DNA from 4 places in the Priestia sp. FSL W8-0524 genome. Region 1 is predicted to be linked to each of the others. Evidence: riboswitches for the same ligand, from Rfam matches in the RefSeq annotation. Region 1 holds a riboswitch; each other region holds the start of a gene.
The links. Region 1 has a riboswitch for cobalamin ahead of nikA (nickel ABC transporter substrate-binding protein). Riboswitches for the same ligand answer to the same signal wherever they lie in the genome.

Region 1 (2,204 bases):
AAAACGGACCTCGAGCCGCTGCCGCTTGATTGTTCATGATGCTGCTAACAATTTCTTTTCGGTTCAATAAGGTATCGATAGCTTTTCTTACATTTTCGTCTTTTAATGCGTCATTAGTTTGATTGTAAAGCAATAAATGGGTGCGCACACTAGGTACTCCACTTACTTTAAAAGACGGATCTGTTTGTAAAGTGCCCAAGCTTTCTAAAGGCGGGCGATAAATAATATCGGCTGTTCCAGATTGAAGAGCAGCAACTCGCGCATTAGCATCTTCGTTAAATCCAAAGATCGCACTTTTCAATTTCACTTTTCCACCCCAATAATTTTCATATCTTTCTAATTTTACTTGATTTCCTTGATCAAAAGACAAGACGCGAAATGGACCCGTACCAATGGGCTTCTTAGCTATATTAGAAGCATCAACATCTATAATAGCTGTATTTGGATGCACTAATTCAGAAGGAAATTTAGGCATTGTTTCTTTTAATGTAATTGTCAGCGCATGACTGTTCGCTTTCATTTCTTTAATATTTAAAGCGTTTTTCATCGCATAACTTTGGTCTATCGTTCTTTGAAGAGAAGACTTAACGGCATTTGCATCCAGCGCTTTTCCGTTTTGAAACATGATGTTCTTTCTTATCATAAATGTCCATGTAAGGCCGTTATCTTTCGTTTCCCACTTTTCAGCAAGCCAAGGCTTTATTTTTAAATCGTCGTTGATTTTAACAAGCGTCTCCCCTACTCCCCCACGAACTGCTGTATAATTATCGTCCGTATGAGGATCAAGCGTTGCAGATGTAAAATTAAATAAAAACGTCACACTTTTATCCGTTTTCTTTCTTTCTTTTATACTTACACTCTCTTCATTAGGAGCGCAAGCAGTGAGGCAAAGTAACACGAGAAATATCATAGATACAAGTTTTTTATTATTTATCATTCATTTTTCCACCTTCTATTTTAATACACAAAAAAAAGCACTTCTAAAAAGAAGTGCTTGCCTTCACAACAAATTCAGATAAACGTATCCCTTGTTTATCGTATTTTTGATTCTGCCAAAACACCTCCCTATCCTCGTAGGTTATTGCGTGCTGCGATTTATGGCAGGTCTCCTGGCTTCAAGTCATTGCCTTATACCGCCTTCCCGTCTCTAAATAGACAGTGGCTTTTTGACATAAGGCTCCTTGTTACAGTGGCGGGACCGCTCCGGATTTTCACCGGATTCCCTTTTAAGGCAATTGAAAAACAATTGCCACCATAAAAGCTGGTTATTTAATTTAGTAGCGTGCTCTTGAAACTCTAGAAGTGGAAGCTGATGGTGAAATATCTTCATCATCAAATCCAGTGGCAATGACGGTTACCATCATTTCGTCCTTTAAATCTTCATTAATCACAGATCCAAAAATCATATTTAAGTCCTGATCAGAAGCGGACGTGACAATATCTGCTGCTTCCTGTACTTCGTAAAGACTCAGGCTGCTGCCGCTCGTAATGTTCAGCAGCACGCCTCTTGCTCCATCAATCGATGCATCTAGCAGCGGACTAGAAATCGCTTTTTTCGCTGCTTCAATTGCTCGATCTGATCCCGAAGCTCGTCCGATACCCATAAGCGCAAATCCTTGATTAGACATAATTGTTTTTACATCAGCAAAGTCAAGGTTAATCAGCCCCGGAACAGCGATTAAATCTGAAATACCTTGAATACCTTGGCGAAGAACATTATCTGCTTCACGGAATGCTTCAAGCATAGGTGTCTTTTTATCAACGATTTCAAGCAAGCGGTCGTTTGGAATGACAATAAGGGTATCTACCGATTCATTCATCGCAGTAATACCGCCTACTGCTTGCTTGGTACGTTTATTTCCTTCAAACTTGAAAGGGCGAGTAACTACTCCAATTGTTAAAGCATTTAGTTCACGGGCAATTTGGGCAATAACCGGAGCTGCTCCAGTACCAGTGCCTCCCCCCATGCCAGCTGTTACGAATACCATATCTGCGCCTTGCAGTACTTCTTGAATTTGCTCTCTGCTTTCTTCTGCAGCTTCTCTTCCTACTTCTGGATTAGCTCCTGCACCTAATCCTCGCGTTAATGCCGCACCAATCTGCATTTTCACATCTGCTTTAGATAAATTAAGCGCCTGAGCATCCGTATTAACGGCGATAAATTCTACCCCTTGTACACCATGTTCAATCATACGGTTAACGGT
Region 2 (2,204 bases), 2.2 Mb from region 1:
TTGTCTTGTGCGTCTTCCGCTTTTCGGATTATAAAAAGCTACTACAAAATCTGCTTGTGCAGCTGCTTCGATTCGTTTTTCGATTAACTCCCAAGGCGTAAGGTGGTCACTTAAACTAATCGTACAGGCATCATGCATCACGGGCGCCCCAAGGAGAGATGCGCATGAATTAATAGCCGAAATGCCAGGAATCACTTCCAGCTCTACGCCCGTTTCTTTTTTCCATCCTTTTTCAATCAACACTTCATACACAAGGCCGGCCATTCCGTATACTCCTGCATCTCCGCTTGAAATGACCGCCACGGTTTTTCCCGCTTCAGCTTGCTTTACGGCTTCTTGTGCACGGCTTACTTCTTCGGTCATTCCTGTACTAATAATTTGCTGATTCGTTAATAGTCCTTGAATTAATTCCACATAGGTTTTATAACCAATGATCATATCACTTTCTTGAATGGCTTCTCTTGCTCGCTGTGTAATATGTTCAAAGCTTCCTGGGCCGAATCCAATAACTAACAGTTTACCTTTCATGCTAGCTCCTCCTTTATGCGTTACTTTTTACTTTGTCAATTCCTTCTATGGAGTCACTCTTTTCCGGAGAAACAAAACCGTTTTGATCATATTCATAAATAAGTGATTCCTTTATACTGCAGCCTCCTGCTAAATGTTCTTCAACAATTCGATGAGCTACGTTTTCAGTGACCTGCTTGTACCAATCTCCTGAAGGGTACACGATAGCTACAGGAGCATCTTTGCATCTTCCGTTACAGCGCGTACGGGTTGTGTGAACCGCTTCATCTAGATTCAGTTCAGTCACTTTATTTCGAATAGCTTGCGTGGCTTCTTCTCCACCTTTTCTCATACAGCTGCTTCCATTACAAATCAATACGTGATGTTTTGTTCCATTTAAGTTCCACGTCGTCACACTTATTCGCTCCTTTACTAAAAAAACGCCTCTATCAATGATAGAGGCGCAGAAAAATTCAAACTAAGTTTTTGCACTTCCACCTATATCCCGTAGGGTAAGCTTCGCATTAAAAAAAGGCTGGTTTCCTGACTTCGATTCATCACTTGATTGCGCCTTCCCGAATACAGTGGCATATGCAATCAGCTCCTCTTCACAGTGGCGGGTACCGCGCTGGCTTCACACCAGACTTCCCATTTAACGCAATGTGAGCATTGCGCACCTTTTTTGCACGATATGTAGTTTTGTGCTACGAGAAAAACCCGCTTCGCTAATATGCGAGCAGGTAAAACGTCAGAATAAAAGTGTACACGAATGCCACTTTAAGCCAACGTTTCCCTTCCCGCTCCCCGGAGAAATAGAAACTTCACAATAAAGACAGGTCTCCTGACTTGTGTATCATTCTACTTGAGAACCTTCCCGTGATTTTTCCACAGTGGTTATACTCGTTCGTCCACACTTACAGTTGCGGGGGCAGTACTGGTCTTTCACCAGTTTCCCTATTAAGCCTTCTTGGCATCTTTACTGTTGCTGTTTGATATATATGAACCTTTTAAACTATCAGAATAATAGAAGTAACTACCATATCATAGCGTACATTTTTTTTTATTTCAACTCTATTCTTTTCGTAAGATACAAGAAGCTATAAAAAAAACAAGAGCATAAAGTCAGCTCTTGTTTTTTCATTATATAGCTACTAATGTTAAATGAGGATCATTATAATACACGACTTCTGAAAGAACTTTACAGCCATTTGTTTTTGCAAAAGCTTCTCTCGCCTGCGTTTCAGTTTCAAATTCAAACATTTTCATTTCTTTTCCAGCATATACCGTCAGTACCCACATGAAAAGATTCGCCTCCGATTATTGTAGTGATCGCTATATCCACATTATGACGAAACCATATCCTTTTGAAAACCCATTCTACAAAACTTGTCACAAGAAACTTTTAAAAATTTAAAAACATTTTAACTTCTGTAAATGAACAAAATGTACAAAAGGTTTAAGCCGTATTATACCTCTTTAAAAAAGGTGCTTTTTTTACCAACTGTTGCTTCACCAGTAAAAATATATATAGTATTTATTAAAAAAAGAAGCCGGACAGCCGGCTTCTTTTTTAGGAAAGGAAAGTACAGACATCACAGTCCCGTCCTGCTCTTTGTTTTGCATAAAAATACACTAATTAAATATTCCTTTCTTAAAGCAGAACCATGTTCGATTGCACATAGTGGTAAAGAATCTTG
Region 3 (2,204 bases), 4.3 Mb from region 1:
GCGTGATTTCTGTACATAAGTTACTGCAGTAAATCATGCCCGCGTGTCGGTTTTGATTAGCTCGGTTAACCGTATCACGATAGAACATATAAGGAGTTCCGGTTTCAAGCTGCGAAAGCATAATGCGCTTGAAGATCTCAATAGCAGGCACTGTTTCTCTTGAAAGCTGTTCATTGTTTACACACTCAGCGTAACGAGTGCGGAACGAACCGCTGCCTTCTTCTTCATCATAAAAATCTTCTAACGAGTAGCCCATCAGCGTACGAACTTCGTGAGGATCGAATAAGTGCCAGTCTTCACGTGCTTCTACTTTTTCCATAAACAAATCTGGCAAACATACGCCAGTGAATAAATCATGCGTGCGCTGGCGTTCATCACCATTGTTCAAACGCGCGTCTAAGAATGAAAAAATGTCTTTATGCCAAACGTCTAAATATACGGCAATAGCTCCTTGTCGTTGACCTAGCTGATCGACACTTACAGCCGTATTATTTAGCTGTTTCATCCATGGAATTGTTCCTGATGATACGCCTTTAAAACCTTTTATATCACTTCCTCGGCTTCTAATATGACCGAGGTAGACACCAATTCCGCCTCCATTTTTACTAAGCGTGGCCAAATCTGTATTGCTATCATAAATACCGCGTAAGCTGTCATCAATCGTATCAATAAAGCAGCTAGATAGCTGTCCGTAGCTCTTTCCTGCGTTTGAGAGTGTTGGTGTGGCAACCGTCATATATAGACTAGAAAGCGCCCAGTACGCTTCTTTTACTAATGCTGTTCGATTTTCTTTCTTTTCTTGAGACATCAGCGTCATAGCAATGATAAGAAAACGTTCTTGCGGTAATTCGTATACACGCTTATCATGTGATGTCGCTAAATAGCGATCTGCTAATGTCAGCAATCCAATGTATGTAAATAAACGATCGCGTTCAGGAATAATGACTGAAGCAATTTCATTAATTTCTTCTTCTGTATATGTTTTTAATAGCTGTTTATTATAAATGCCGATTTTTGTTAGTTCTTGAATAAGCTGATAAAACGAACCGTACTTCTCTTTTTTATCATAACCTCGGTTGTCCGCTGCTTTTCGATATAGTTCGTTTAAGTAGACGTCTGCCGCCACGTACGTCCAATCTGGTTCTTCCATTGAAATACGCTCTAGAGCTGCCAAAATTAGTACGTTTGCAACCTTTTCGTCCGTCATATTTTCCTTTACTGTAACAGTTTGAATAACCTTTTCCTCATACAAAGAAAAATCAAGCTGCGTAAATTCTTTTTTTAAACGTTCAATATATGCAGTTAATTCATGTAGAATTGTAGGCTTTAATGTATTCACCATAAATATGGCTCCTCTCTTCACTTCAAAATAAAAAATCGCTCACCGTACCTCGGTGAGCGAATAGAACGAAGATAGAAGAAGACACTAAGTCTTTTCTCAATCCTCGCTCTACCCTCTCACCTCCCGAAGAAGATAAAACGACATAAAAAAGGCAGGTCTCCTGACTTATGCTTCTTTTTACTTTAAGGCCTTCCCATGATGTTTACTCACAGTGGATCTCCTTATTTCATCAGCATTCACAGTTGCGGGGACAGCTTTGGATTTTCACCAAATTCCCTTTTAAGTCTTTTTATCAGACACCTTTTTCACTGGAAAACACAAAATATAGTATTTTATTATTGTTTAACAAACAACATATTGTGTTATGTTATAAACACATTATATAGGACAACTTAGAAAACTATCAACCTATTTTCAAAAATAATTTTGTTTTTTACGATAAAATCCTTCGACTTTTTTCATCAAACTACTCCATCATAACATGTTTTGACACGCTTGATGGAACAATGTGCTCTTTTTAAAAAATTTGTCCTATTTTTCTACTAAACATTGCCAACATCAATAAAAAAACCGTTTTTCATAAAAAACGGTTTTTAATTATTTGTATTCTTTTTCAAATGCTGTGATTGTTTTGATAAACTTTTTATCAATATCGTATCCGATCCCCGGTTTTTCCTTCACCTTTATTACTCCGGCTTCTACCTCTACTTCGGGCTTAATAATATCTTTTTCCCAATAGCGAGACGACGCAGAAATGTCACCTGGTATCGTGAAAGAAGGCAGTGTGGCAAGGGCGATGTTATGAGCTCGTGAAATCCCGGCTTCTAACATTCCGCCAACCCAAAGCCTTACACCGTGTAGG
Region 4 (2,204 bases), 2.5 Mb from region 1:
CGTGAGCGTTTGTTGCGTTCAAGACTTGATTAATGGCTAGAGCCAGGCCGCTTTCTTGTAAAAACTGCGCATCTTCAATCGTATTTTTGCTTCCTGGTAAAACAATTAAATCAGGCGTACCTAGTTGTGATGGCTTGGTTACAAGTCTCACATGACAGTCTTCTTCTAAGCTTAGAGGATCAATGTCTGTAAAATTTGAGATGCGAGGATACGAGATAACCGCAATATCGATTTCTTTTAACGGATTTACAAGCGTTGAGTAATTTCTGAGTGATAGCGAATCTTCAGCGTCAATTTCCACGTCGTGCATATAAGGAATCACTCCTAGTACCGGAACTCCCGTGTATTCTTCAAACCACTTCAACCCCGGTTTTAAAAGCTCTAAGTCCCCTCGGAATTTATTGATTAACACTCCAATTACTCTAGGTTTATGTTCATCTGGAAGCAATTGAAGAGTACCCACCAGACTCGCAAAAACCCCTCCTTTATCAATGTCTCCTACTAACACAACAGGGGCTTGGGCTATCTTTGCTACGCGCATATTTACCAGTTCCCGATCGTTCAAATTCACTTCAGCAGGACTTCCAGCACCTTCAATCACAATTCGATCATAATGATTGGCAAGCTCTTTATAAGACTCCGTGATAACGTTCAAACCTTCATTAAAAAATTCTTGCCGATACTGAAAAGCAAACATATTACGAAGCGGTTTTCCATGAACGACAATTTGAGATTCATGATCACGAGTTGGTTTAATTAAAATAGGATTCATATTGGTTGTTGCTTCTACTCCAGCCGCTTCAGCTTGAATTCCTTGCGCTCTTCCAATTTCTTTTCCATCCATTGTAATGTATGAATTAAGCGCCATATTTTGCGATTTAAACGGTGCAGTTTGATAGCCGTCTTCTTTAAAAATACGGCAAAACGCTGTAGCAATCATGCTTTTTCCAGCGTCTGAGTGCGTTCCTTGAATCATAAGAGGTTTTCCTTTTTTCACTTTTTCCACTCCCTATCACATAAAAAAACCTTAACTGTAAAAGTCAAGGTTTGGTCATGCGCTCATTAACACATTGTCTTGACTTATTTCTCCCACCGAAAAATAAGGGGTTTTTAAAAGCAGGTCTCCTGGCTTATGCTTCATTTTACTTCTGCATCCTTCCTAGTTTGACTAGTGGGTCTTTGCAGGTTCATCCACATTTACAGTAGCGGGGGCTGCACCGGATTTACACCGATTTCCCTATTATCCTCCTTAGAGGCACTTTTAAAATCATTTATTCTTTATTGTAACGAATTTTATAACCATTCACAATAACGATTTTCTTCTATTATTATATATTACTGTGTTTATACTTATTTGAGTCTCGTATGCTATAATAACAATTATTTTCCAAACATCTTATGAAATAGCTAGGAAGGTGCTCGTAGTTGAAGAAAAAAATCATTTATATCTTTATTAGTTTGCTTGTTCTTTACATAGCAATCATGTCTTTTTGTATGTATCAAACCGCTCATCAGCCTGTTCCGCAAAAAGCAGATTATGTGCTCATTTTAGGTTCCAAAGTAGACGGAGATCAAATGTCTCCTAGTTTAAAAGAACGAGCAAAAACGGCTTTATCTTATTTAAAGACTCATAAACAAACAAAAGTTATCGTAACGGGTGGAAAAGGATCCGATGAAGAAATTTCTGAAGCAGAAGCAGCCTATCGTTTTCTACGAAAAGAAGGAATTAAAAAGAATCGAATGATAAAAGAGGATCAGTCAACTTCTACTTTTGAGAATTTCACTTTCACTAAAAAGAAAGTTGATATTCAACACAAAAAAGTCGTGCTTGTTAGCAGTGATTTTCATTTATTTCGCGCCTCTATTATTGCCAAGCGTCAAGGTTTTGACGTTTATCCTTTAGGTGCAAAGACACCAAATTCAATTAAACTTCAAGCCTACTTTCGTGAGTATGCTGCTATCTTAAAAACGTGGCTGTTTGATAAATAAATAGAGTACACCCCTATACAAACGAAAAACACGGCATGAATTCATGCCGTGTTTTTTATTAATCATCCGTATCGATAACTGCTTTTGGTAAACCCGTGTATTTCGCCCAGTAGAAAATACCGATTGAAACAAGAGCAATTAAAATTAAGTCAAGCGGGTTGCTTAGCACACCTTGTCCTCCACCAAATGAGCCTAGGTAAGAGATAACAAGCATA

Region 2: another riboswitch for cobalamin. It lies ahead of NST66_RS12145 ((2Fe-2S) ferredoxin domain-containing protein); the one in region 1 lies ahead of nikA (nickel ABC transporter substrate-binding protein).
Region 3: another riboswitch for cobalamin. It lies ahead of NST66_RS23700 (ribonucleoside-diphosphate reductase subunit alpha); the one in region 1 lies ahead of nikA (nickel ABC transporter substrate-binding protein).
Region 4: another riboswitch for cobalamin. It lies ahead of NST66_RS14065 (cobyric acid synthase); the one in region 1 lies ahead of nikA (nickel ABC transporter substrate-binding protein).

The regions. Positions count from the first base shown of each region.
Region 1 is NZ_JBBOUG010000001.1:212,922-215,125, reverse strand. It holds gene nikA (nickel ABC transporter substrate-binding protein) at 1-937, opposite strand, end outside; cobalamin riboswitch at 1,082-1,272, opposite strand; gene ftsZ (cell division protein FtsZ) at 1,275-2,204, opposite strand, start outside.
Region 2 is NZ_JBBOUG010000001.1:2,390,834-2,393,037, forward strand. It holds gene cobJ (precorrin-3B C(17)-methyltransferase) at 1-528, opposite strand, end outside; gene NST66_RS12145 ((2Fe-2S) ferredoxin domain-containing protein) at 542-922, opposite strand; cobalamin riboswitch at 1,024-1,203, opposite strand; cobalamin riboswitch at 1,322-1,500, opposite strand; gene NST66_RS12150 (hypothetical protein) at 1,648-1,806, opposite strand; gene NST66_RS12155 (M42 family metallopeptidase) at 2,159-2,204, opposite strand, start outside.
Region 3 is NZ_JBBOUG010000001.1:4,539,154-4,541,357, forward strand. It holds gene NST66_RS23700 (ribonucleoside-diphosphate reductase subunit alpha) at 1-1,342, opposite strand, end outside; cobalamin riboswitch at 1,476-1,661, opposite strand; gene menC (o-succinylbenzoate synthase) at 1,940-2,204, opposite strand, start outside.
Region 4 is NZ_JBBOUG010000001.1:2,760,107-2,762,310, forward strand. It holds gene NST66_RS14065 (cobyric acid synthase) at 1-1,006, opposite strand, end outside; cobalamin riboswitch at 1,099-1,278, opposite strand; gene NST66_RS14070 (YdcF family protein) at 1,426-1,989, shown strand; gene NST66_RS14075 (APC family permease) at 2,048-2,204, opposite strand, start outside.